3 regions of the Mesorhizobium sp. M3A.F.Ca.ET.175.01.1.1 genome follow, and region 1 is predicted to be linked to each of the others. Evidence: riboswitches for the same ligand, from Rfam matches in the RefSeq annotation. Region 1 holds a riboswitch; each other region holds the start of a gene.
What was found. Region 1 has a riboswitch for thiamine pyrophosphate ahead of thiC (phosphomethylpyrimidine synthase ThiC). Riboswitches for the same ligand answer to the same signal wherever they lie in the genome.

Region 1 (7,684 bases):
ATCGCCGATGAAGTGATGACCGGCTGGGGCCGCACCGGCACCATGTTCGCCTGCGAGCAGGCAGGGATTTCGCCCGACATATTGTGCACCTCCAAGGGCCTGACCGGCGGCTCGCTACCGCTCGCGGCAACGCTTGCCACCGATGCGATCTTCCGCGCGCATTTTTCCGCGGACCGGGCCAAGACCTTCTTCCATTCGAGTTCCTACACCGCGAACCCGATCGCCTGCGCGGCAGCGCTCGCCAACGTCGGCATCTGGAAGGACGAGCCTGTGGCGGAGCGCGTGGGCGCACTCTCACGGATGCAAGCGGAGAAGGTAGCGCGGTTCAGCCAGGATTCGCGTTTCGACAATGTGCGCACCACCGGCACCATCGCCGCGCTTGATCTGCGTGTCGGCAGTGCCGGCTATCTGGCCGAGGTCGGACCCAGGCTGCGCGCCTTCTTCCTGGAGCGCGGCTTGCTGGTGCGGCCGCTCGGCAACGTCATCTACGTGCTGCCGCCCTATTGCGTGACGTCGGACGAACTCGACCGGCTTTACGCGGCAATAGACGAGGCCGCCGGGCTTGCGGGCGACCGGCGATGAATCGCACGGCGCGCATCATCGGGTTTGGCCATCACGTGCCGGCTCGAAAAGTCGGCAATGCCGAGATCGAGGCAAGCCTCGGGCTGGAGGCAGGCTGGATCGAGGGGCGCACCGGCATCCGCTCGCGTTTCTGGGCTGAGCCCGGCGACACGTTGTCCGGGCTTGCAGCCGAGGCTGGCGACATGGCGCTTGAGGTGGCCGGCATCGAGCGCAAGGAGATCGGGCTGCTGCTGCTGGCGACTTCGACGCCGGATCATCTCTTACCGCCCAGCGCGCCGCTGGTGGCGCACAGGCTCGGCCTCGAAAAAGCCGGCGGGGTCGACCTCGCGGGCGCCTGCGCCGGGTTCATCTACGCCATGACCTTCGCCGACGGCTTCGTGCGCCTGCACAACAAGCCGGCCATCGTCATCGCCGCCAACATCTTGAGCCGTCGGATCAATCCGGACGAGCGCGCCAGCGCCGTGCTGTTCGCCGATGCCGCAGGTGCGGTGGTGCTCGCCCCGTCAGGCGATCCCAGCCACGGCATACTCGGTTCTTCCTTTGCCTCGGATGGGTCCGCTTACGGCCTGATCCACATCCCGGCCGGCGGCAGCAACCGGCCGTTCGCCGACGAGATCGGCGTCGTCGAAACCCGCATGACCATCGGCAACGGCCGCGACGTCTTCGCCAAGGCGGTGGAGATGATGAGAACTTGCTCGCTCGAGGCGCTGGCGGCGGCGGGTGTCTCGGTGCCGGACGTCGCCCGCTTCGTGCCGCACCAGGCGAATGCCCGCATCTTCAACGCCGTCGGCAAGTCGCTCGGTATCGCGGACGAGCGGATGGTCAAGACCATCGCCGACTATGGCAACTCGTCGGCCGCAACGATCCCCCTGTCGCTATCCGTCGCCCACAGCGCCAATCCCATTCGACCGGGCGAGAAGATGCTGCTGACGGCGGCCGGCGCGGGGCTTATCGGCGGGGCACTGGTGGTTGGCGCTTAGCTTTGGACTGGAGCTAGAGTCCACCCATACAGAGATACTTCATCTCGAGGTACTCCTCCAAGCCGTGTCGCGAGCCTTCGCGACCGATCCCCGATTGCTTCATGCCGCCAAAGGGAGCGGCTTCCGATGACATCCGGCCGGTGTTGATGCCGATCATGCCGTATTCGAGCGCCTCGGCCACATGCCAGACGCGTTTGAGATTGGAGGCATAGAAATAGGCGGCGAGGCCGTAGATCGTATCATTGGCCTCGCGCACCACCTGATCGGGGTCCTCGAAACGGATGATCGGCGCAAGCGGCCCGAAGGTCTCTTCCTGAGCGAGCAGCATTTCACTGGTGATGCCCGTCAGAACCGTCGGCTCGAAAAAAGTGCCGCCGGGACCCGCCCGGCTTCCGCCGCAGCAGATCGCTCCGCCCTTCCCGATCGCGTCGGCAATATGAGCCTCGATCTTGAGGAGCGCGTGGGTGTCGATCAACGGTCCGATGGCGACACCCGGTTTGAAGCCGTCGCCAACCGAGAGCGAGCGAACCCGTGCGGCAAATTTCTCGGCGAATTCGTCGTGCACGCCCGATTGCACATAGAGCCGATTGGCGGAAACGCAGGTCTGCCCGGCATTGCGAAACTTTGCCTGGATCGCGCCATCGACGGCAGCATCGACATCGGCATCGTCGAAGACGATGAACGGCGCGTTCCCGCCCAGTTCGAGGCTGACTTTCTTGACCTGATCCGAGCACTGGCGCATCAGCAGCCGCCCGACTTCGGTGGAGCCCGTGAAACTGATCTTGCGCACTTTTGGATTGGTGCAGAGTTCGCGCCCGACCGCAGCACCTTCCGAGGCATAGATCAAATTCACGACGCCGTCGGGGAAACCCGCCTCCGCCGCCAGTGCGAACATCGCGCCAGCGACGAGCGGGGTCTGCTCAGCCGGTTTCAGCACGATCGCGCAACCGGCTGCCAGCGCCGGCGAAATCTTGCGCGCCACCATGGAAGCAGGAAAGTTCCAGGGGGTGATGGTGCCGACGACGCCGATCGGCTGCTTGATCACCAGCATGCGCCGATCCGTCGAAGGAGCAGAAATCGTCTCGCCGTAGATGCGATTGGCTTCTTCCGCATACCACTGCAAGTAGGCGGCGGCGTGCGAGACTTCCGATACTGCCTCGGGCAGCGGCTTACCCATCTCGGCGGTCAGGATCGCAGCGAGATCATCGGTGTGATCAAGAATCAGTTGGTGCCAGCGCCACAATGTGTCGCTGCGGTCCCGGGCGGTGAGAGCTGCCCATCTGGCTTGCGCGACATAGGCCCTGTCGATCGCGGCCTTCGTTTGCTCGACGCCCATATCGGGAAGCTCGGCAAGCAATTCGCCGGTCGAGGGGTTGAAGACCTTGAACACGCTCCGATCCCCCTGCTCGCCCCCGGATGCCATGCGATCCAGTGTCGCGAACAGACCCGGTTGTTTGAGATGGCGAAGCAGCGAACTCTTTATGCCCGACACGGAAAAGCTCCTTAGGATAAAGGCGACGTCTCGTCCTTGGAACATCGCTGGACGCAACATAGCCGCAGCGCGACACCCGGCATTTATCCCAGCGTCACCATTTTTGTCGAACCTGGCCGGCAGCCGATTGTCGAAACAGGACGCACTTAAGTTGACAGGGCAGCGTCGCATCGTCCAACCTGCGCACCTCACCAGGGGAGTCCCGGCAAGGGGCTGAGATACTGCTATCGCGCGCAGTGACCCGTTGAACCTGATCCAGTTCATACTGGCGTAGGGACGGTGCGAGGCTTCGCGGGTCGGCAATCCGGCTTCGGCATTCGGGCAATGCCCGCATCCTAAGCGAAGCGTCACTTCCTCCTCATCGCGTGAACTGGGTCTCCGTTGCACTCTGAGCAAGGAGGCTCACTCATGAATGCCCACACTCCGACCGTCACCGTCGGCGAACTGCCCGCTTCCAAGAAGGTCCACAAACCGGGCCAGCTTCATCCGGAACTGCAGGTGCCGATGCGCGAGATCTCGGTCCACCCAAGCGCCGGCGAGCCGCCGGTCACGGTCTACGACTCGTCCGGTCCCTATACCGATGCCGCGGTGAAAACCGATATCGAGCGCGGCCTGCCGCGGTTGCGCGAGACATGGATCGAGGCTCGCGGCGACGTCGAGCGCTATGAAGGGCGCACGATCAAGCCCGAGGACAACGGCTTCGTCTCCGCCGATCGCCTGACACCGGAGTTCCCGGTGCGCAACAGGCCGTTCCGCGCCGTCGGCGGCCGCGCCGTCACCCAGCTCGCCTATGCGCGCGCCGGCATCATCACGCCGGAAATGGAATTCGTCGCCATCCGCGAAAATCTCGGCCGCGAGCAGTTGCGTTCGAGACTTCACCGCGACGGCGAGAGCTTCGGCGCCGCGATCCCGGATTTCGTCACGCCGGAATTCGTGCGCGACGAGGTGGCGCGCGGACGCGCCATCATCCCATCCAACGTCAACCACCCCGAAAGCGAGCCGATGATCATCGGCCGCAACTTCCTGGTGAAGATCAACGCCAATATCGGCAACTCCGCCGTCACCTCGTCGATGGCCGAGGAGGTCGAGAAGATGGTGTGGGCGATCCGCTGGGGCGCCGATACGGTGATGGACCTCTCGACCGGCCGCAACATCCACAACATCCGCGACTGGATCGTGCGCAACTCGCCGGTGCCGATCGGCACGGTGCCGATCTATCAGGCGCTGGAGAAGGTCGGCGGGGTCGCCGAGGAACTGACCTGGGAGGTGTTCCGCGACACCCTCATCGAGCAGGCCGAGCAGGGCGTGGACTATTTCACGATCCATGCCGGCGTGCGCCTGCCCTACATTCCGCTCACCGTCGACCGCGTCACCGGCATCGTATCGCGCGGCGGCTCGATCATGGCCAAGTGGTGCCTGCATCACCACAAGGAGAGCTTCCTCTACGAGCATTTCGAGGACATCTGCGACATCGCCCGCGCCTATGACGTGGCGTTCTCGCTCGGCGACGGTCTTCGCCCCGGCTCGATCGCCGACGCCAACGACGCGGCCCAATTCGCCGAACTGGAAACGCTGGGAGAACTCACCAAGATCGCCTGGGCCAAGGACTGCCAGGTGATGATCGAGGGCCCCGGCCACGTGCCCATGCACAAGATCAAGGAGAACATGGACAAGCAGCTCGCGGTCTGCGGCGAGGCGCCGTTCTATACGCTTGGACCGCTCACCACCGACATCGCGCCCGGCTATGATCACATCACATCGGGCATCGGCGCGGCGATGATCGGCTGGTTCGGAACGGCGATGCTCTGCTACGTCACGCCGAAGGAGCATCTCGGCCTGCCCGACCGCGACGACGTCAAGACCGGCGTCATCACCTACAAGATCGCAGCGCATGCCGCCGACCTCGCCAAGGGCCATCCGGCCGCCAAGATCAGGGACGACGCGCTGTCGCGGGCGCGTTTCGAGTTCCGGTGGGAGGACCAGTTCAATCTGTCGCTCGATCCCGAGACGGCGCGCGCCTTCCACGACGAAACCCTCCCCAAGGAGGCGCACAAGGTGGCGCATTTCTGCTCGATGTGCGGCCCCAAATTCTGCTCGATGCGGATTTCGCACGCCATTCGCGCGGAAGCGCAGAAGGAAGGGCTCGCGGCCATGGCGGCGAAGTACCGGGACGGCGGCGATCTCTACATACCGCTCGACAACGCATCGGAGAGCACCGGCCGGCCATGAAGGTGCTCATTCGCGGCGCAGGCGTTGCCGGGTTGACGCTCGCGCACGAGCTGGCAACGCGCGGCGCCGAGGTGACCGTCACCGAGAAGCGCATGGAGATCGCCGGCAACGCCTCCTGGCAGGCAGGCGGCATGCTCGCGCCTTGGTGCGAGCGCGAGAGCGCCGAAGAGGCGGTGCTGACGCTCGGGCGCCGCGCCGCCGACTGGTGGAACGCGGCCTTGCCCGGCCATGTCTCGCGCCGCGGCACGCTGGTGCTGGCTCCTGCCCGCGACGCTCGTGAGTTGGACCGGTTCGGGCGCCGCACATCCGGCTTCAGGCAGCTCGACGCCGGTGAGATCGCGGCTCTCGAACCGGCCCTCCAAGGCCGGTTCGGACGTGGGTTGTACTTCGCTCAGGAAGCGCATCTCGACCCGCGCAAGGCGCTGCTTTCCCTCAGCGACAAGCTGCGCGGGATGGGCGCGCGGCTGGAGTTCGGCCGCGGCCGGGCGCCTGCATCTTCGGATATCGAGGTAGACTGCACCGGCATCGCCGAGCCGCGACCGGAGCTGCGTGGCGTGCGCGGCGAGATGCTGATGCTGCGAACGGGCGAGATCTCGCTGGCCCGCCCGGTGCGGCTGCTGCATCCGCGCATCCCCGTCTATGTCGTGCCGCGCGAGCAAAACCTGTTCATGGTCGGCGCGACGATGATCGAGTGCGATGCCGATGGCCCGGTCACTGTGCGCTCGACCATGGAGTTGCTCGGCGCCGCCTACGCGCTGCATCCCGCCTTCGGCGAGGCCGAACTGGTCGAGACAGGCGTCGGCGTGCGTCCTGCATTCGCCGACAACCTGCCGCGCGTCGAGCGCGACGGGGGGCACATTCGCATCAACGGCCTCTACCGCCACGGCTTCCTGCTCGCGCCGGCCATGGCGCGACAGGCAGCCGACCTCATCCTGGGAAATCCGGCAGCAAAGGAGTTTGCCCTTGAAGCTCATCGTTAACGGCCAAACCCATGAAGTCGCGGCCGAAACGCTTGCCGCGCTGCTCAGCGAACTTGACTTCCAGGGCAGCTGGCTCGCCACCGCGAGGAACGGCGATGTCGTGCCTGCCAGGGAACGCGACCGCTGCCGTCTCAGCGATGGCGATCGCATCGAAATCCTCTCGCCGATGAAGGGGGGCTGATCCAATGCTCGACCTCTATGGACATAAATTCTCGTCCCGCCTTCTGCTTGGCACCGCGCTCTACCCCTCGCCTGCCATCATGGCCGAGGCGATCAAGGCGTCCGCCACGGAGATCGTCACCGTGTCGCTCCGCCGCGAAACATCGGGCGGCAAAGCCGGCGGCCAGTTCTGGTCGCTGGTCCAGTCGCTGGGGGTTCGCGTCCTGCCCAACACCGCCGGCTGCCATTCGGTGAGCGAAGCGGTGACGACGGCGCGAATGGCGCGCGAGGTGTTCGGCACGGACTGGATCAAGCTCGAGGTGATCGGCAACCACGACACGCTGCAGCCCGACGTCTTCGGGCTGGTCGAAGCAGCCAGGATCCTTGCCGCGGAAGGTTTCCAGGTCTTTCCCTACACGACCGACGACCTCATCGTGGCCGAGCGCCTGCTCGACGCCGGCTGCCGGCTGTTGATGCCCTGGTGCGCGCCGATCGGCTCCGCGCGCGGGCCGCAGAACCCCGATGCGCTGCGAAGCCTGCGCGGGCATTTTCCCGGCGTGCCGCTGATCGTCGATGCCGGCATCGGCCGGCCATCGCACGCCGCAGCCGTGATGGAGCTCGGCTACGACGCGGTGCTGCTCAACACGGCGGTCGCCAAGGCAGGCGATCCCGTCGCCATGGCAGCGGCCTTCGGCAAGGCGGTCGAGGCCGGCCGCGAGGCCTATTGCGCCGGTTTGCTCGAGCCGCGCGACATGGCCGTCCCCTCGACCCCCGTCATCGGCATGGCAGCGTTCTCATGAGGCTCGATCCGTTTTACCTGATCGTCGATTCCGCCGCCTGGATCGAACGGCTGGTGCCGCTCGGCTTGAAACTGGTGCAACTGCGCATCAAGGACCGGGACGAAGCTTCGCTACGCCGCGAGATCCATGCTTCGAAGGCGGTCTGCGACCGTCATGGCTGCCAGTTCATCGTCAACGACTACTGGCGCCTCGCGATCGAGGAGAATTGCGATTTCGTCCATCTCGGCCAGGAAGACCTGCTCGAAGCCGATATGAAGGCGATACGTAAGGCGGGCGTGAGGCTCGGCCTCAGCACGCATGACGACGCCGAGCTCGAGACTGCGCTTCGAGCCGAGCCGGACTATGTCGCGCTCGGCCCGATCTACCCCACCGTCCTCAAGGCGATGAAATGGGCTCCGCAGGGGCTGGACCGCATCGCCGTCTGGAAGCAGCGCGTCGGCAACACCCCGCTGGTGGCCATTG
Region 2 (7,684 bases), on a different contig from region 1:
TTGCGCAGCTTCGCCGCAGTGAGGTTCTCGATCGGCGCGCTTCTGCCATTGCCGAAAACGAACAAGCGATGGGCGAAGTTCAAGCAGCCGAACTGGAAGAGCGCGAAGCACGCGAATTGCTCGCGCGGCTGGATGCGACTCTTTTGGCGCGTGACGCTGCCGAACAACTGGCCGGCTCGGACAACCGGTTGAAACAAGCCGAAGTCGCCAGAACCCAGATCGAAGATGGAGAGGCAGCACTGGCGATGCTGGCGGTGCCGGAACAAGCTGTCGAGCAACTCCAGGCGCTCGAAATCGAGATCGCCAGCCTTCGTGCAGCTCACCTGGCAACCCTGCCGACGCTATGCATGGAATACCGGGACGGCGCCGCCGATTTGGTGACCATCGATGCCAAGCCCTTGCCCCATGCAGAAGACCAAAGCTTTGCTGGCACCGTACGCCTGGATATTGCCGGCATCGGAGCCTTGACCCTGCGATCGAATCGGCCGCAGCAGGCCGACCGGACCATCGAAGACGCCGAAGCGAAGCACCGCAGCCTGCTTGCGTCCCTCGGTGTCGATAGCCTCAGGACGGCACGCCAGCGCCTAGTGGAAGCGCGCGACAAAGCTACCGAACTGGGCTTGGCGCGTCAGCGACTTGCCGATCTCGCGCCCAAGGGGATACAGCAATTACACGAGGAGCTTGCTCGTCTGAGTGCCCTCGGGGCCGGGGACCTCGAACTCAAAGTCGATCCAGAACAGATCCGGCAACATCATGCCGCAGCCGAGCAGCGTGTGGCGACAACACGCAACAGCGTGCGCGAGGCCTTGCCTTTGCGCAGCCATGCCGACGAGGCTGTCATGGCTGCGGAGACGGCTTATGTCACCATCCAGGCGGAACTGACCAGCCTCGAGGTCATATTGGGACCCGATGCAGCGCGCGAGGAAAAGGGGCGCTTGCTGCTCACCGAGGCCACCGCACGACAAAAGCTGCGCGAAGCGGCCGAAATGCGCGCTGCTCCCCTGCGCGACGGCGCTCGCGATCTCACCAGCGCTGAAGCCGTTCTGCGCCGCGCCCGTTCGGTTCAGGATGCCGCCACACAGGAAGCAAGTCAGTTGCGTGTAACCCTGGCCGATCTCAATGGCCATATTCGCACTCGGTCCGACGACGCGGTGGAAGAAGCTTTGCGCGAGGCCACAGAAAAATTGGAAATCGCTGGAGAGCGAGCGAGACGCTTCGAATTCGAAAAAGCCGTCCTCGACCGGCTGCGCACGACGCTGGTCGCTGCGCGCTCGACGGCACGCGATCTTTATCTGAAGCCGGTCATGTCCGAGCTGCGACCGCTGCTTGGATTGCTATTCGATGACATCTCCATAGTGTTCGACGAGAACACACTGTTGCCACAGACCGTTCGCCGCAATGGTCAGGATGAGGATGTCGATAGGTTGAGTGGCGGCATGCGAGAACAGCTTTCGGTTCTGACACGTCTGGCCTTCGCCCGTTTGCTTGCCCGCGACGGCCGACCCACACCGGTTATCCTGGATGACGCTTTGGTTTATTCCGATGACGACCGCATCGAGCGCATGTTCGACGCTTTGCATCGTCAATCACACGATCAGCAGATTCTCGTTTTCTCCTGCCGCCAACGCGCGTTTGCAAAACTCGGCGGTAACATTTTGCAGATGAGCGACTGGCAACCGGGTCGGTCATAAGCGGAGATCGCGCAGCCTCAGCTAGGGCGACGGCAGATCGTATCGTGTTACGATTGCAATGCCGTTTTCGATCTCGATTTCGATAACTTCATTAATCAGGAATTCCTCTGGGCCAAGATCCTCGAGGAGAGCATCGAAGAGCTCTCTCTGTTTTTCAGGCCCGACCTGAGGGACGACGATAATCAGGCCGGCGTGAACCGGTTCTTTGGCATAGAGCTTCCTGAAGTCCTTAGCATTGTTGGTGACGAAGGTGAAATCCTCATCGATAATGAGCGGCATGAGGTCCCAGTCGGTTTCGCCGCTTAGCCCAAGCCAGTTGACGTGGTTTGCTTCATGTCCGCGTTCTTGGGCTACCGCAACCAGAGACGTGTGCAGGCACTCATCGATCAGAAACCTCACGAGGTCACACGCGTCTCGACCTGGCCGACGGACCTGGGTCGCCCTTCAAAACCACGCGCTTCGACGACTTTATTTTCACGCCCTGCTCGACCAGCTTCTTAGGCCGCCCACGAACCGGGTGCGCGGCGACCCACATTCTGGCGAGCTCAATCACGCGCGGCGTTAGCTTCGGATATCCCTCCAGAACCTCCGCTTCATCTGCGCCCTGCGCTAGCATCGTCGTGATCATACGAACAGGGATGCGGGTTCCTTTGAAGACAGGCTCTCCGCCCATCACCCCTTTAACGCGGCCGATGGCGGCCTCCGCTTCATCAAGATCCACGATGCGCGCTTTGAGCTGTTTACGTGCCTCGGCGACGTCGACGATCAGCAGGTCGTCGGCCCTTACGGTCTTGGCCCTTGGGGCAGCTTTGATTTCCTCGAACAGGCGGTAGCGACGATCAGCGGGCAATGTCGCACCCACGCCATACCAAAGCTTGAGCCGCAGCAAATCCTCGCCGGTCAATGCCCGTCGGACGACCCCACCGATGCGCCGAGCAGTGCTTGGCACAGTATCGACAATGCGTTTGTCGATCGCATTGTGCACGGCCTTGATTCCTATCCCGCTGACGGCGGCTGCCTCTGCGGGGGTGTAGATGCGAGCAAGTGTGCCCATTATTCTTCTCCTTATAAAGAATAATATAGGCCGTTTGACCCCCTCCGTAAAGGCACGCGTCTTTGGAATCACGGCGGTTAGCAAAGGCGGTGGTGAGCCGAGAGGCCTCACAAACCCTTGGGGCTCGAGATGGCAGACTCGGCGCAGTATAATTGCGCTAACTATCGAATTTGCAGTTGGCGACAAACGACACACGAGTTCGTCGCGGACTTTTAACTCTGCGAAGGCGCGTCTTCGAGCGCTTTGAAACCCTACACCCATCTGCAGGCCATCTGTATCAAGCTTTGGACCAAAACCGTTTCCATCGCTCACGAGCGTTCTCTCTGGGGGTCTCAAGTGGGGCTTGCCCATGGCCACGAATTTTTGGGCGACAGCGGTGCAGAGGCCGCATACCGCTGCCTGCTTGACGTCGCTGACCGTGTCCATGTCCGAAATTTGCCTACAAATTTCGGACGCCCTTGGGCGCGCTAGATTCGCTATGGAAAGCTGGAAGCACTCGCAAGCCCGGTGGCCACAGCGTCTGCAGCGCCAAGCTATTCCTCCGTATCCAAACCCGCATCCTCATGGCCACTAGCCAACTCTGGCATAATTTCACCAGCAAGCAGCTCATCTCTGCTCAGCAGCCCGGCATCCTCGAGCGCCTCGCAGTCCGGGAGATCGCGAAGCGTGTCGAGGCCGAACTCGAGCAGGACGCTTTTGTCGTCACATAGGTGTAGGGAGCGCCGGGCGTCGGACTGCGCGGGTTCGACGCGATCAGGCCGGTGCCGCAGATGGCCGATCAGGTCGCGACTGATTACTTCCCGAAAACCGACGACAATTCGGCGCGGGTAATCGGCTGGAAGTGCCGATGCACATCAGCATCAGCACGTCCGACCACGTCAGGTCCACGGCACGCCCGCTGCTTCCGCAGGCGCGGATGGCATCGGCATAGGCCGGCCGTGTCAGGTGCTTCCAGCCGCCGGCGACAGCGACGAGGTCATAGGGCCGTCCGCGCAGCTCTCGGATGTCGTCGATGAGAAGGTCACGGGCGAGCTCGCGGGAGAGACTGCACCGCAAGCGCGTCCCGCGCGCGCGAACTGCTCGATCAACTGATCTCAGACGACGACGAATCTCGTCCAGATTCCAAAAGCGGTGGCCGCAGCGGCGCTTTGCGGGCTCGCGTTACCACAGATCGCAGAACTGTGATCTCGCCTTGTGCCCGAGACCGCAATCTGGGCTCGCGACGAAGCATATCGCTTGCGATCATCAAAGGACGCGTCGACGCCGTCGGTTGCCTTTTCCACCGCCGCCTCACACATCGTGTTGGGGCTGAAGAGCTACCTGCAAATCCTCGCAACGGGCGCGGCCGCATCCTTGATTTTACAAATTGACACGTCTTGGTTTTTAGAAAATGCCACGTGCGATGATGGCGCCAAAAAAAAATGTCACGCGAGATGATCATGCCTGAGGTAAATGGTCCGCCAAAGTTGGGAAAGGTATACCGGTTGAATGGTGGATAGGTACGCCGGATAAAAAGGGCTTCGGGTTCCGGAAGACGAACTAATCGACGGATAGGCGCTGCTCGTGAGGGAAACTGCATGCGCATTACGGTTATGACCATCCAGGGATGTCGGATATGATCTTGAATAGTGACATTGCAGGCCAAAGAGCGGCCGAGAAGCTAGCAGAGGGCCTGAAATCGCAGGGCAAGCAGCAATACGAAGAAAGGTCGAGGGAACGCGAACGAGATGTGTCTCGTTAGGTCGCACGTTGCACCAGGGGTGCGTCGGAAGGCACTCCGCCGTGTCCTGAAGAGGTAGCCTGCACTTGAGAATAGCCACGGTGGTACCTTATTTTCGGCTGTGAAGCACACGAGACCCGCGACGTGAGACCCAGTTGCTCAATACCCAGTTGCTGGGTGAGCGTGCATGACTGCCAACGGAAGGTCTTGCACGCACCCTCGCGATCTTGAGCAATGGTCGCCATGACTTTCTTCTTGCAGGCTTTTGAGTGGCCCAGCCTGCAATCACCAGACCCCACCGACTCTAAAGAGCGTGGCAGACGGGATAGTCGAGGTTGCCCGGCACAATTACGCTCAAGGCTTGCGCCGCCCAGAGGACACGCTGAAAAGGCAGCATGGGCGCGCAAGCACGCCATTCACGAGAGGTTCGACATGAAGACTATGCAAGAAAAAGACATTCCGGCATTCGTGCAAGCAGTTGTGGAGGCCGGCTGCAACATTTGCGCGATTGGCAACTTGGGATATGTCTTTGGCGATGCTGATTTGACGCCGGCGCAACGGAGGTCCGTCGAGCCACAGCTGCGCAGGATTGCTGAGATCTACGGCGAACGCGATCATCTCATGGACGAGATAGCTGTATATCTGCGGTCGATCGGACGCCATGTCGAGGTTGAGCCGAAGACAGGTGTTTCCTGATGGCCGCGATCGATCGCGTTCCGTAGTCGCCATTTCTATTGGGTAACGAGCAGCCGTCTTCCAACCTCTGAAACAAAAAAGAGGTGACCCCCAAAGGCCGCTCTCGAGACCGCAAGTCTGAGCCGCTAACGCATTGCGATAACCAGGCTGTCCGAACTGGGCGTCGATGCCTTCCTCGACCAGGTCGCGGTAGGCGGCGATCTCATCTACCGCATGCATAGCCAAGCCAGAGAAGTTTTCGGCAGCGGAATTCTCGGTCGCTTCCCCTTTTATGACTAGAGGGTGCGGCCGATCCGGCCGCGACGATCTCGCAGGGATTGCCATATACGGCAACACGAACACCGGCGGATCAATACTCGGATAATGGCGGCCGGCTATGTAGCGATCGATCGCGCACCAACATATCAATGCAATAGCTTAGTTGCTTTCAAAGGCGGGTCTCTACGAACTGCAAGCAAGCTAAACGATTGCGTCAACTCTTCCTCGCAGAGCGAAAACTCCGCGCCCACGCGATTTCTCTGCTGGAACAGCGGCACATCCTCAGCGCCAGGACACGGCCGCCGCCGTCGGGTTTTACGAAGCCGGTGATTGCATAAGTTGCCCGCAAGATATCATTGGTATCGGGAACGCCGCCGATGCCGCATCCTGAATAGAGCGGCCGCTTGCACCTGCCAGCCCGACGACCAGATCATATCTGCAACTCCATCTACCTGGACGTGGTGCAAATCACCTCGCTGAAGCCGCAAATCGTCGCCTTCGACCAGGATAACCACATCCGTGACCGCCTGAGCTACTCGGTCGATCTCGACGCACATGGCCGATACAGTTTTTCCATCCTTCACGAAGCGAATGAGACTTTGGCCATTCCAGCCCTGGTCTACGGGGCGTGACTTGTCCCCGATGCATGCGCGAGCTCTCCGCTCGGCCGGCCGCCGGACGTCGCCACCGGCCGAAGGCGCCCGAAGGCGCCCGAAGGCGCTTGACAAAGCAGCACCGGCCCATTCAACTTGAGGCATTCACCAGGGGAGTCCCGGTAAGGGGCTGAGATACTGCTGGCTTTCGCGGCGCAGTGACCCGTTGAACCTGATCCAGTTCATACTGGCGTAGGGACGGTGCAAGCGCTTTGCGGGAGTTTACGCCCGAGGTCCTGCTGCAGCAGGTCTACAGAAGCGTCTTTTCATCCTTCCGGCACAGAACTGGGTCTCCAATGCATGAGCAAAGGAGCCTCACGATGAATGCCCTCACCCCCGCCGTGTCGACGGGACCACTGCCCGCCTCGCGGAAAATCCACAAGCCCGGCGTCCTCTACCCGCAGATCAGGGTGCCGATGCGCGAGATTTCCGTCCATCCGACGGCCGGCGAACCGCCCGTCACCGTCTACGATCCGTCCGGCCCCTACACCGATCCATCAGTCCAAACCAGCATCGAAAAAGGCCTTGCCCGGCTTCGCCACGAATGGGTCACGGCGCGTTGCGATGTCGAAGCCTATGACGGCCGCCACGTCCGGCCGGAAGACAATGGATTCGCCACCGGCGAGCGCCTGACACCGGAATTTCCGATACGCAATCGGCCGCTCAAGGCCAAGCAGGGCAAGGCGGTGACCCAACTTGCCTATGCGCGCGCCGGCATCATCACGCCAGAAATGGAGTTCGTAGCCATCCGCGAGAATCTCGGCCGCGAGGTGATGCGCGGCAAGCTGCAACGCGACGGCGAAGCCTTCGGCGCGGCGATCCCAGATTTCGTCACACCCGAATTCGTGCGCGACGAGGTGGCGCGCGGACGCGCAATCATTCCCGCCAACATCAATCATCCCGAGAGCGAACCGATGATCATCGGGCGAAATTTCCTGGTGAAGATCAACGCCAACATCGGTAACTCGGCTGTCACATCGTCGATGGCCGAAGAGGTCGAAAAGATGGTGTGGGCGATCCGCTGGGGCGCCGATACGGTGATGGACCTGTCGACCGGCCGCAACATCCACAACATCCGCGACTGGATCGTGCGCAATGCACCGGTGCCGATCGGCACGGTGCCGCTCTATCAGGCGCTCGAAAAGGTCGGCGGCATCGCCGAGGACCTCAACTGGGAGGTCTATCGCGACACGCTGATCGAGCAGGCCGAGCAAGGCGTCGACTATTTCACCATCCACGCCGGCGTGCGGCTGCACTACATACCGCTGACCGTCGACCGGGTCACGGGCATCGTCTCGCGCGGCGGCTCGATCATGGCCAAATGGTGCCTGCACCATCACCGGGAGAGCTTCCTCTACGAGCATTTCGAGGAGATCTGCGACATCGCCAGAGCCTATGACGTTTCCTTCTCGCTCGGCGACGGCCTTCGTCCCGGTTCAATCGCCGATGCGAACGACGCGGCGCAATTCGCCGAACTGGAAACACTTGGAGAACTCACCAAGATTGCCTGGGCAAAGGACTGCCAGGTGATGATCGAAGGCCCGGGCCATGTCCCCATGCACAAGATCAGGCAGAACATGGACAAGCAGCTCGCAGTGTGCGGTGAGGCGCC
Region 3 (7,684 bases), on a different contig from region 1:
CTCTCCGGTGAGGCCGAGATGCTCCATGAGATAGGTGGCGCGGTGCGGGTCGTCGGCCGGCCCGAGGCCCGCCTCGACATAGGCGCGCACGCTGGCGAAGCCATCCATGTCGGGCATCTGCGGCAGGTAGCGAACGGTCGCCGAGGGCTGGCGGAACACCTCGCCGTCCTGCGGCTCGATCAGCCCGGCGGCGATCTTGAGCAAGGTCGACTTGCCCGAGCCGTTGCGGCCGACCAGCGCGATCTTCTCGCCGGCGGAAGCGCTGAGCGCCGCGCCGCCGAGCAGCGGCGCGCCGCCGAAGGTCAGGACGATGCCGTCGAGATTGAGGAGAGGCGGCGCCATGTCAGCTTTCGGGAAGAGGATAGGGGTGGGCGAGAAGCAGAGCCCGGCCACGTTCGAGCGCAATGCCGAGCCGCCCCCTGACCTCGTTTGATATGGTGAGCGAGGAGCCGAACGCCACCTCGACGCGATCCAGCGGCCATTTGGCGCCGGTGACCGTCAGGCCGGCGAGATCGGAAAAGCCGAGCACCGAGAACAGAGTGCCGTCGGCATAGTCGAAACCGGCTGCTTTGCCGGGCAGGATTGGCACGCCTTCCTGCGCGCCGCTGGTCAGCAGCAGGTCCGTGCCCGCGTCCGCCAGTCGAAGCGCAAGCGCCAGATGCAAAAAGGCATGGTCGGCCCGCTTGCCGCCGAAGGCGCCGGCCAGCACCAGGCTGGTGGCGCCGCGCTGGAGGGCCTCGGCGATGGCGAGTTCGCCGTCCGTCATGTCTTTTTCGGTCGGAAAGATCTTTCGCGGCACGGCGGCCAGGTCGTCCGGCAGGTCCGCCGGCACCGAATCGAAATCGCCGACCCAGAGCTCCGGCACGAGGCCGAGCATGCGGGCATGGCCGATGCCGGCGTCGGCGGCGATAAGGCGCGAGCCTTCGATCTGGCGCTCGAGCCGCGGCGTGCGGACAAGCTCGCCGCCAAGCAGGATGGTGAATGTGCCCATGGGTGTCGCCCTTACCAGCCCGGCCCGCGAAACGGAAGCCGGGCGCATCCAAACGGAACGGCGCTCGTTTTAGAATGAACCGTGATGCATTGGAGGCCCGGCAAACTTCCGCTTGCGCGCCGTTTCGGCCGGGCCTATGTCTGCAGCCGCTCTAACGGGGTGCCGGACGCTGATTTCGCGGCCGGCTGAGAGGCAGACAAGCCAACCCGCTGAACCTGATCCGGTTTGTACCGGCGGAGGGATTAGACGTTTCGGACCATCCGGCGCCTCAATTCCTTGTCACACCAACGAAGGAGGCGCCGATGCGCTCACTGCTGTCCCGGCTTATTTTCGCAACAGGTCTTGTTTCGCTGCTGACAGGCGTCGGCGCTGCCGAGGCGAAAGACAAGCTCACCATCTATACTTATGAGAGCTTCACCGCCGAGTGGGGCCCCGGCCCGGCGGTGAAGAAGGAATTCGAGGCCGAATGCGGCTGCGATCTCGAGTTCGTCTCGGTCGCCGACGGCGTGGCCTTGCTCAACCGCGTCAAGCTCGAAGGCGCCGGCACCAAGGCCGATGTCGTGCTCGGTCTCGACACCAACCTGACGGCAGAGGCGAAGGCGAGCGGTCTGTTCGCGCCGCACGGCGCCGTAGCCGATGCGAATGTGCCCGGCGGCTGGAAGGACGACACTTTCGTGCCCTTCGACTACGGCTATTTCGCCGTGGTCTATGACACCGAAAAGCTGAAGAGCCCGCCGAAGAGCCTGAAGGAACTCGTCGAGGGTAGCGCCACCGACAAGATCGTCATCCAGGATCCGCGCACCTCGACGCCGGGCCTCGGCCTGCTTTTGTGGGTGAAGTCGGTCTATGGCGACAAGGCGCCGGAAGCCTGGGCCAAGCTCAAGACCAAGGTGCTCACCGTCACGCCGGGCTGGAGCGAAGCCTACGGCCTGTTCACCAAGGGCGAGGCGCCGATGGTGCTGTCCTACACCACCTCGCCCGCCTACCACATGGTTGCCGAGAACACCGAGCGTTACCAGGCTGCCTCGTTCGAAGAGGGCGAATACCTGCAGATCGAGGTTGCGGGCATCACGACCACGGGCGCGAAGAATCCGCTCGCGGAGAAGTTCATCGCCTTCATGACCGGGTCGAAATTCCAGGACATCATCCCTGAGACCAACTGGATGTTCCCGGCCGGCAAGACCGACAAGCCGCTCAACCCGGCCTTCGACAAGCTGGTCAAGCCGACCAAGACTTTGCTGTTCAGCCCCGAGGAAGTGGCAGCCAACCGCAAGGCCTGGGTGGACGAGTGGCTTGCGGTGATGAGCAAGTAGCTGGTCTTGGCTAGCCTTCTGAGATGAGTGTTCTACGGCGCCCCCCTCTGTCCTACCGGACATCTCCCCCACGAGGGGGGAGATTGGCTGTCATCGGCGATTTCGCCAATCTTAAACGTTGCGGGACCGGGCGGGGCGCCCGAACTTCCAATCTCCCCCCTGGAGGGGGAGATGTCCGGCAGGACAGAGGGGGGCGCGAAGGATCGCGGCATTCGCCAGCCAGCCCTGCCCACATGGTGCAGCGTGCAGTCCGCCGCGCGCTCTGAGGCCCGCGTCGTCGCCGGCGTCCTGGCCCTCGCGGCAATCGCCTTGCTCATCGGCGGCGCCTTCGCCGGCCTCATCTTCGAAGGCATCCACGATCCGTCCGGCGCATTCGCTGCCTTCGATGGCTATCTCTTCCGCGTCGCCCGCTTCACGCTGTGGCAGGCGCTGCTGTCGACGCTGCTGTCAGTCGCACCGGCGCTTCTGGTCGCGCGGGCGCTGTCCACGCACCCGCGCTTTCCCGGCCGAAATATGATGCTCAGGCTGTTCACCGTGCCGCTGGCGCTGCCGGCCATCGTCGCGGCGCTCGGCATATTGGCGCTCTATGGACGCGCCGGCTATTTCGCCGGCGTCCTGGGCAAGCTCGGCGGCCAGGAATGGCCGGGCATTTACGGCCTGTCCGGCATTCTTGTCGCGCATGTGTTCTTCAACCTGCCTTTGGCGACGCGGCTGTTCCTCGAAGCGCTGGGCACCATAGCGCCCGACCAGTGGCGGCTGGCAAGCCAGCTTGGCATGGGGGGCTGGCCGGCCTTGCGGCTGATCGAGTGGCCGGCATTGCGCGCGGCATTGCCGAGCGTCGCCGGACTGGTCTTCATGCTGTGCATCACATCCTTCACCATCGTGCTGACGCTGGGCGGCGGGCCGGCGGCCACGACACTCGAGGTCGCTATCTACCAGGCGCTGCGCTTCGATTTCGATCCGGCCCGCGCGGTGGTGCTGACGCTGCTGCAGATCGCCCTGACCGTCCTCGTCATCGCCGTGCTCTCGCGGCTCGGCGCCAATACGGTCGGCGACGCCAATCTGCCGGTGGCGCGGCGCCGGTATCTCTCGTCAGGCAAAATCGAAACGGTGCTGAACGCCTGCCTGATCGCGCTTGCGCTGCTGTTCGTCGCCGGGCCGATGGCGGCGACCGTTTTGGCGGGGCTGCAGGCGGATCTCGGTCGGCTGGCGGGCGAAGACGCGGTGCGCCGCGCGACGCTCACCAGCGCCGGGCTCTCATTCCTTTCGGGGCTGCTTGCCGTGGCGCTCTCGCTGGCGCTGGTTGCGGCGCGGCGGGCGCTTGCCCTGCGGCGGCGCGGCGGCGCCATGAGCCTGCTCGAACATGCCGCCGACACCGGCGCCGGCTTCGTGCTGGTCGTGCCGCCGATCGTGATCGGCGCAGGCTGGTTCCTGGCGCTGCGCGGCGTCACCGACGTCTTCGCCATTGCGCCCGTGATGGTCGTCGCCGTCAACGCAATGATGGCGATGCCGTTCGTCCTCCGCGCCGTCCGCCCCGCCTATGATTCCGCCAGCGAACGCCACGAGCGGCTTTGCCTGGCGCTCGGCATTTCCGGATGGCACCGGCTGCACCTGATCGACTGGCCGGCGCTCCGGCGGCCACTGGCCACCGGCTTTGCCTTTGCCATGGCGCTCTCGCTCGGGGATCTCGGCGTGATTGCGCTGTTCGGCAGCGACTCGGTGCAGACCCTGCCCTATCTCCTGTTCGCACGCATGGGCAGCTACCGGACCGCCGATGCAGCGGGGCTCGCCTTGCTGCTCGGCCTCGTCTGCCTGATGCTGGTTGTTGCCGCCGACTGGCTGGGGCGGGAAGAAAGGTCATGACCATGGCCACCACCGGCATTCAGGCGGGGAAAGGCTCGGCCGTGCGGCTGGACAGCGTCTCGTTCAGCTATGGCGAGGCGATCTTCCGCTTTGATGCCGAGTTCGAGGCCGGCAGGATCACGGCGATCATGGGGCCGAGCGGCTCCGGCAAGTCGACGCTGCTCAATCTGGTGGCCGGCTTCGAATCGCCCGGAGCGGGCAGGGTTCTGATCGGCGGGGTGGATGTCGGGGATGTGCCGCCCTCGCTTCGTCCGGTGTCGATGGTGTTCCAGGAAAACAACCTCTTCGCCCATCTTTCGGTCGAAGCCAATGTCGGGCTCGGGCGTTCGCCTTCGCTCCGGCTGACAGATGGAGATCACGCCGCAGTCGCGGAGGCGCTGGCGCGTGTCGGCCTGGGCGGCAAGGAAAGACGGCTGCCGCGCGAGCTTTCCGGCGGCGAGCGGCAGCGCGTCGCGCTGGCGAGGGTCCTGTTGCGCAACCGGCCGGTGCTTCTGCTGGACGAGCCTTTCGCGTCGCTCGGCCCCGCATTGCGCGACGACATGCTGGATCTTGTGGCCGCCATCCATGCCGAGCGGCAAATGACGGTGCTTTTCGTCACCCATCAGCCGCAAGACGCGCGCCGAATCAGCCAGAATGTGGCCTTTGTCGACGCGGGTAAGGTCGCAGCCACAGGGCCGGCCGAAGATTTCTTCGATCGTGCTGGACCTGAAGCTTTCCGGCGTTATATCGGGAGCGAAGGCGCGGGCAACGGATCACAGGATATTGCCCGGAAGCGGACATAATTTACGCCCAAACCGTCAGGGTGCGATGCGGCGTTTGCTTGCCTTGTCAGGAGGAGTGTGGCTAGGTCCGGCCACACTGGTCCGGCATAGGCCGTGATTTGCCGAGAGATTTGGAACGGAGGCCGATCTGCCGACCGGCATCGAGAAAGTGCGGACGAAGCCGCTGGCGCGATTCCTTGCGCTGGCCAGCTTTGCCGTGGCGCTGGCGAGCTGCCAGATGTTCACGCCGCCGGATGTGCAGGAATCCGGATTCCAGCCTTCCGACAAGCCGATCACGGTCGACAATGTCGTCGCCAATGCCAAGCTGGCGGAAATGGCGAAGGCGCAGCATCCGCGCATCCTGGCCACCTATGGCGGCGAATATTCGGATCCGAAGCTCGAGCGGATGGTGGCCAAGGTCGTCGGCAACCTGACCGTGGTGTCAGCCAACCCGACCCAGACCTACCGCATCACCATCCTCAATTCGCCCAACGTCAATGCCTTCGCACTGCCGGGCGGCTATCTCTATGTCACGCGCGGCCTGTTGGCGCTGGCCAATGATTCCTCGGAACTCGCCGCCGTCATCGCGCATGAGATGGGCCACGTCACCGCGAATCACGGACTGCAGCGGCAGCAGCTCGAGGCCGAGGAGGGGCTGGCCACCAAGGTCGTCTCCGACGTGCTCGGCGACAGCCCGACCGCCAAGGCCGCGCTGATCCGCGGCAAGCTGAAGCTGGCGCAGTTCTCGCGCAACCAGGAACTGCAGGCCGATGCGATCGGCATCAAATCGATCGGCGAGGCGGGCTATGACCCCTATGCCGCCGGCCGTTTCCTGCAGTCGATGTCGGCCTATACGGATTTCCGTTCGGTCAGCGGCGCCACCGATGCCAGCCTCGACTTCCTGGCCACGCATCCCAACACGCCGCAGCGCATCGAACTGGCGCAGCGTCTTGCCCGCAATTTCGGCCCGCCGGGCGTGGGCACTCGTGACCGCGACGCCTTTCTTGCCGGCATAGACGGCCTGCTCTACGGCGACACGCCGGAAGAGGGCTATGTGCGTGGCCAGACCTTCCTGCATCCTGGCCTTGGCGTGTCGTTTTCGGTGCCGGACGGCTTCGTGATCGACAATTCGGCCGCCGCCGTGACCGCCACAGGGCCTGGGGACATCGCGATCCGCTTCGACGGCGTGGCGATCGACAAATCGGTTTCATTGACCGATTACATCCGCAGCGGCTGGGTTGCCGGCCTCGAGGACGCAAGCGTCCGCCAGGAATCGATCAATGGCAATGAAGCGGCGATGGCGCATGCCGTCGCTCAAGGATGGCAATTCGACATCGCGGTGATCCGCGCCGGCGGCCAGGTCTACCGGCTGCTCACCGCCGCACCCTCGGCCAGCACGGCGCTGGAGCCGGTCGCGCGCTCCGTCAGCGGTTCGTTCCGCATCCTGAGCGCGGCCGAGAAGGCGGCGCTGAAGCCGCTGCATATCCGGGTGGTGACCGTGCAAGCCGGCCAGACCATGGGCTCGCTCGCCGCGCAGATGATCGGCGTCGACCGTAAGCTCGATCTGTTCCGGGTGCTCAACGCGATGTCACCGGGGGCCACGGTGTCGGCCGGCGACAAGGTCAAGATCGTCACCGACAGATAAAGCCCGGCTCCGCGTTCCGGCCGCTTCCGCCAGGATTGGCTCCGGCGGCCCGGGCATGCCGTCGCCGCTGCTACCCGGGGCTGCCGCTGACGGTGTCAAAGCCACCGCCGGTCCCGCTATCAGTGCTGCCGGTCGTGCCGCCGTCGGTGCCGCCAGTGGTGCCGCCGTCCGTGCCGCCGGTGCTGCCGCCGTCAGTGCCGTCAGTGTTGCCGCCGCCTTCGGAGGGACCTGGGCGGTCGCCGCCATTATTGCCACTCCAAGTAGCCCGCCCGGGTTCGTCCTGCACTGGTTTCACCGGTCTGACGACTCTCGGCGGCTTTGGCGCGGGTACGCGGATCACCTTTATCTTGGTTATTATTTTCGGCACGATCTTGGGCGTGCACACAGCGAGCGTCTGGAGGTTGCGCCCGCCAGGAGCGAGAGCGCTCGTCGAAAAGTTGCCTTGCCGCTCGATGCCGGCTCTGAGAAAGGCCATGGCGCGAACCGGATCGGCGGGCATGCCATTGCGGCCTTCCGTGAAGATCACCGCAAGATCGTTCATGGCATCGACATGCCCCATCGCCGCCGCCTTGAGCAGCAGGTCCAAGCCCTTGCCGGTATCGCGCTGGACGCCGAGGCCATTGAACAAGGCACGCCCCCAAGCGGCCATGGCGTAGGGATCTCCCCTGTCGGACGCTTGTGAATAGAAGGTGTTCGCTTTCGCAGGATCCGCCGCCGTCCCGGTGCCGGACGACGCGATATAGCCGAGCTCGAAGCCGGCGCGGACATGGCCCTTGTCGGCAGCAGCTTGGATGACCTTCCTGGCCTCGTCGACCTTGCTTGCCGCCAGCAGCGCCCGCCCGAGCTCGTAGCGGAAGCGGGCGACATCGGGGTAGGCCTTCACCGCCGCCTCGCAGGCCTCCACCGCCTGGCCGCCGATCTCATTCGGCAACCGGCCCGGGACGACGCCCTGCAGGTCGAGCGGAGCGCCCGCCGCCTGATCGCAAGGGTCGATGCTTGGCGACAGCTTCATCGTCGCCTGCTTGGACGATTTGCTGGCGCGGATTTGGAAGCCGACCTCGACAGGAACTGCCGAGCCGATCTGCGGCTCGTAGCGAAGATCGCCGACTTC

Region 2: another riboswitch for thiamine pyrophosphate. It lies ahead of thiC (phosphomethylpyrimidine synthase ThiC); the one in region 1 lies ahead of thiC (phosphomethylpyrimidine synthase ThiC).
Region 3: another riboswitch for thiamine pyrophosphate. It lies ahead of thiB (thiamine ABC transporter substrate binding subunit); the one in region 1 lies ahead of thiC (phosphomethylpyrimidine synthase ThiC).

Annotation. Positions count from the first base shown of each region.
Region 1 covers NZ_SRTP01000012.1:51,037-58,720, forward strand. The annotation lists gene EN818_RS23595 (adenosylmethionine--8-amino-7-oxononanoate transaminase) at 1-582, shown strand, start outside; gene EN818_RS23600 (beta-ketoacyl-ACP synthase III) at 579-1,562, shown strand; gene EN818_RS23605 (NAD-dependent succinate-semialdehyde dehydrogenase) at 1,576-2,985, opposite strand; TPP riboswitch at 3,238-3,349, shown strand; gene thiC (phosphomethylpyrimidine synthase ThiC) at 3,463-5,283, shown strand; gene thiO (glycine oxidase ThiO) at 5,280-6,263, shown strand; gene thiS (sulfur carrier protein ThiS) at 6,247-6,444, shown strand; gene EN818_RS23625 (thiazole synthase) at 6,449-7,222, shown strand; gene EN818_RS23630 (thiamine phosphate synthase) at 7,219-7,684, shown strand, end outside.
Region 2 covers NZ_SRTP01000008.1:62,542-70,225, forward strand. The annotation lists gene EN818_RS18975 (ATP-binding protein) at 1-1,691, shown strand, start outside; gene EN818_RS18980 (DUF5615 family PIN-like protein) at 1,713-2,090, opposite strand; gene EN818_RS18985 (DUF433 domain-containing protein) at 2,095-2,745, opposite strand; partial or broken gene EN818_RS33685 (SMC-Scp complex subunit ScpB) at 3,279-3,801, opposite strand; gene EN818_RS34460 (hypothetical protein) at 4,700-5,161, shown strand; gene EN818_RS19000 (hypothetical protein) at 5,824-6,051, shown strand; TPP riboswitch at 6,173-6,289, shown strand; gene thiC (phosphomethylpyrimidine synthase ThiC) at 6,393-7,684, shown strand, end outside.
Region 3 covers NZ_SRTP01000002.1:477,420-485,103, reverse strand. The annotation lists gene EN818_RS06990 (ATP-binding cassette domain-containing protein) at 1-342, opposite strand, end outside; gene EN818_RS06985 (thiamine diphosphokinase) at 344-991, opposite strand; TPP riboswitch at 1,137-1,250, shown strand; gene thiB (thiamine ABC transporter substrate binding subunit) at 1,294-2,304, shown strand; gene thiP (thiamine/thiamine pyrophosphate ABC transporter permease) at 2,548-4,167, shown strand; gene thiQ (thiamine ABC transporter ATP-binding protein) at 4,164-4,949, shown strand; gene EN818_RS06965 (M48 family metalloprotease) at 5,167-6,573, shown strand; gene EN818_RS06960 (caspase family protein) at 6,644-7,684, opposite strand, start outside.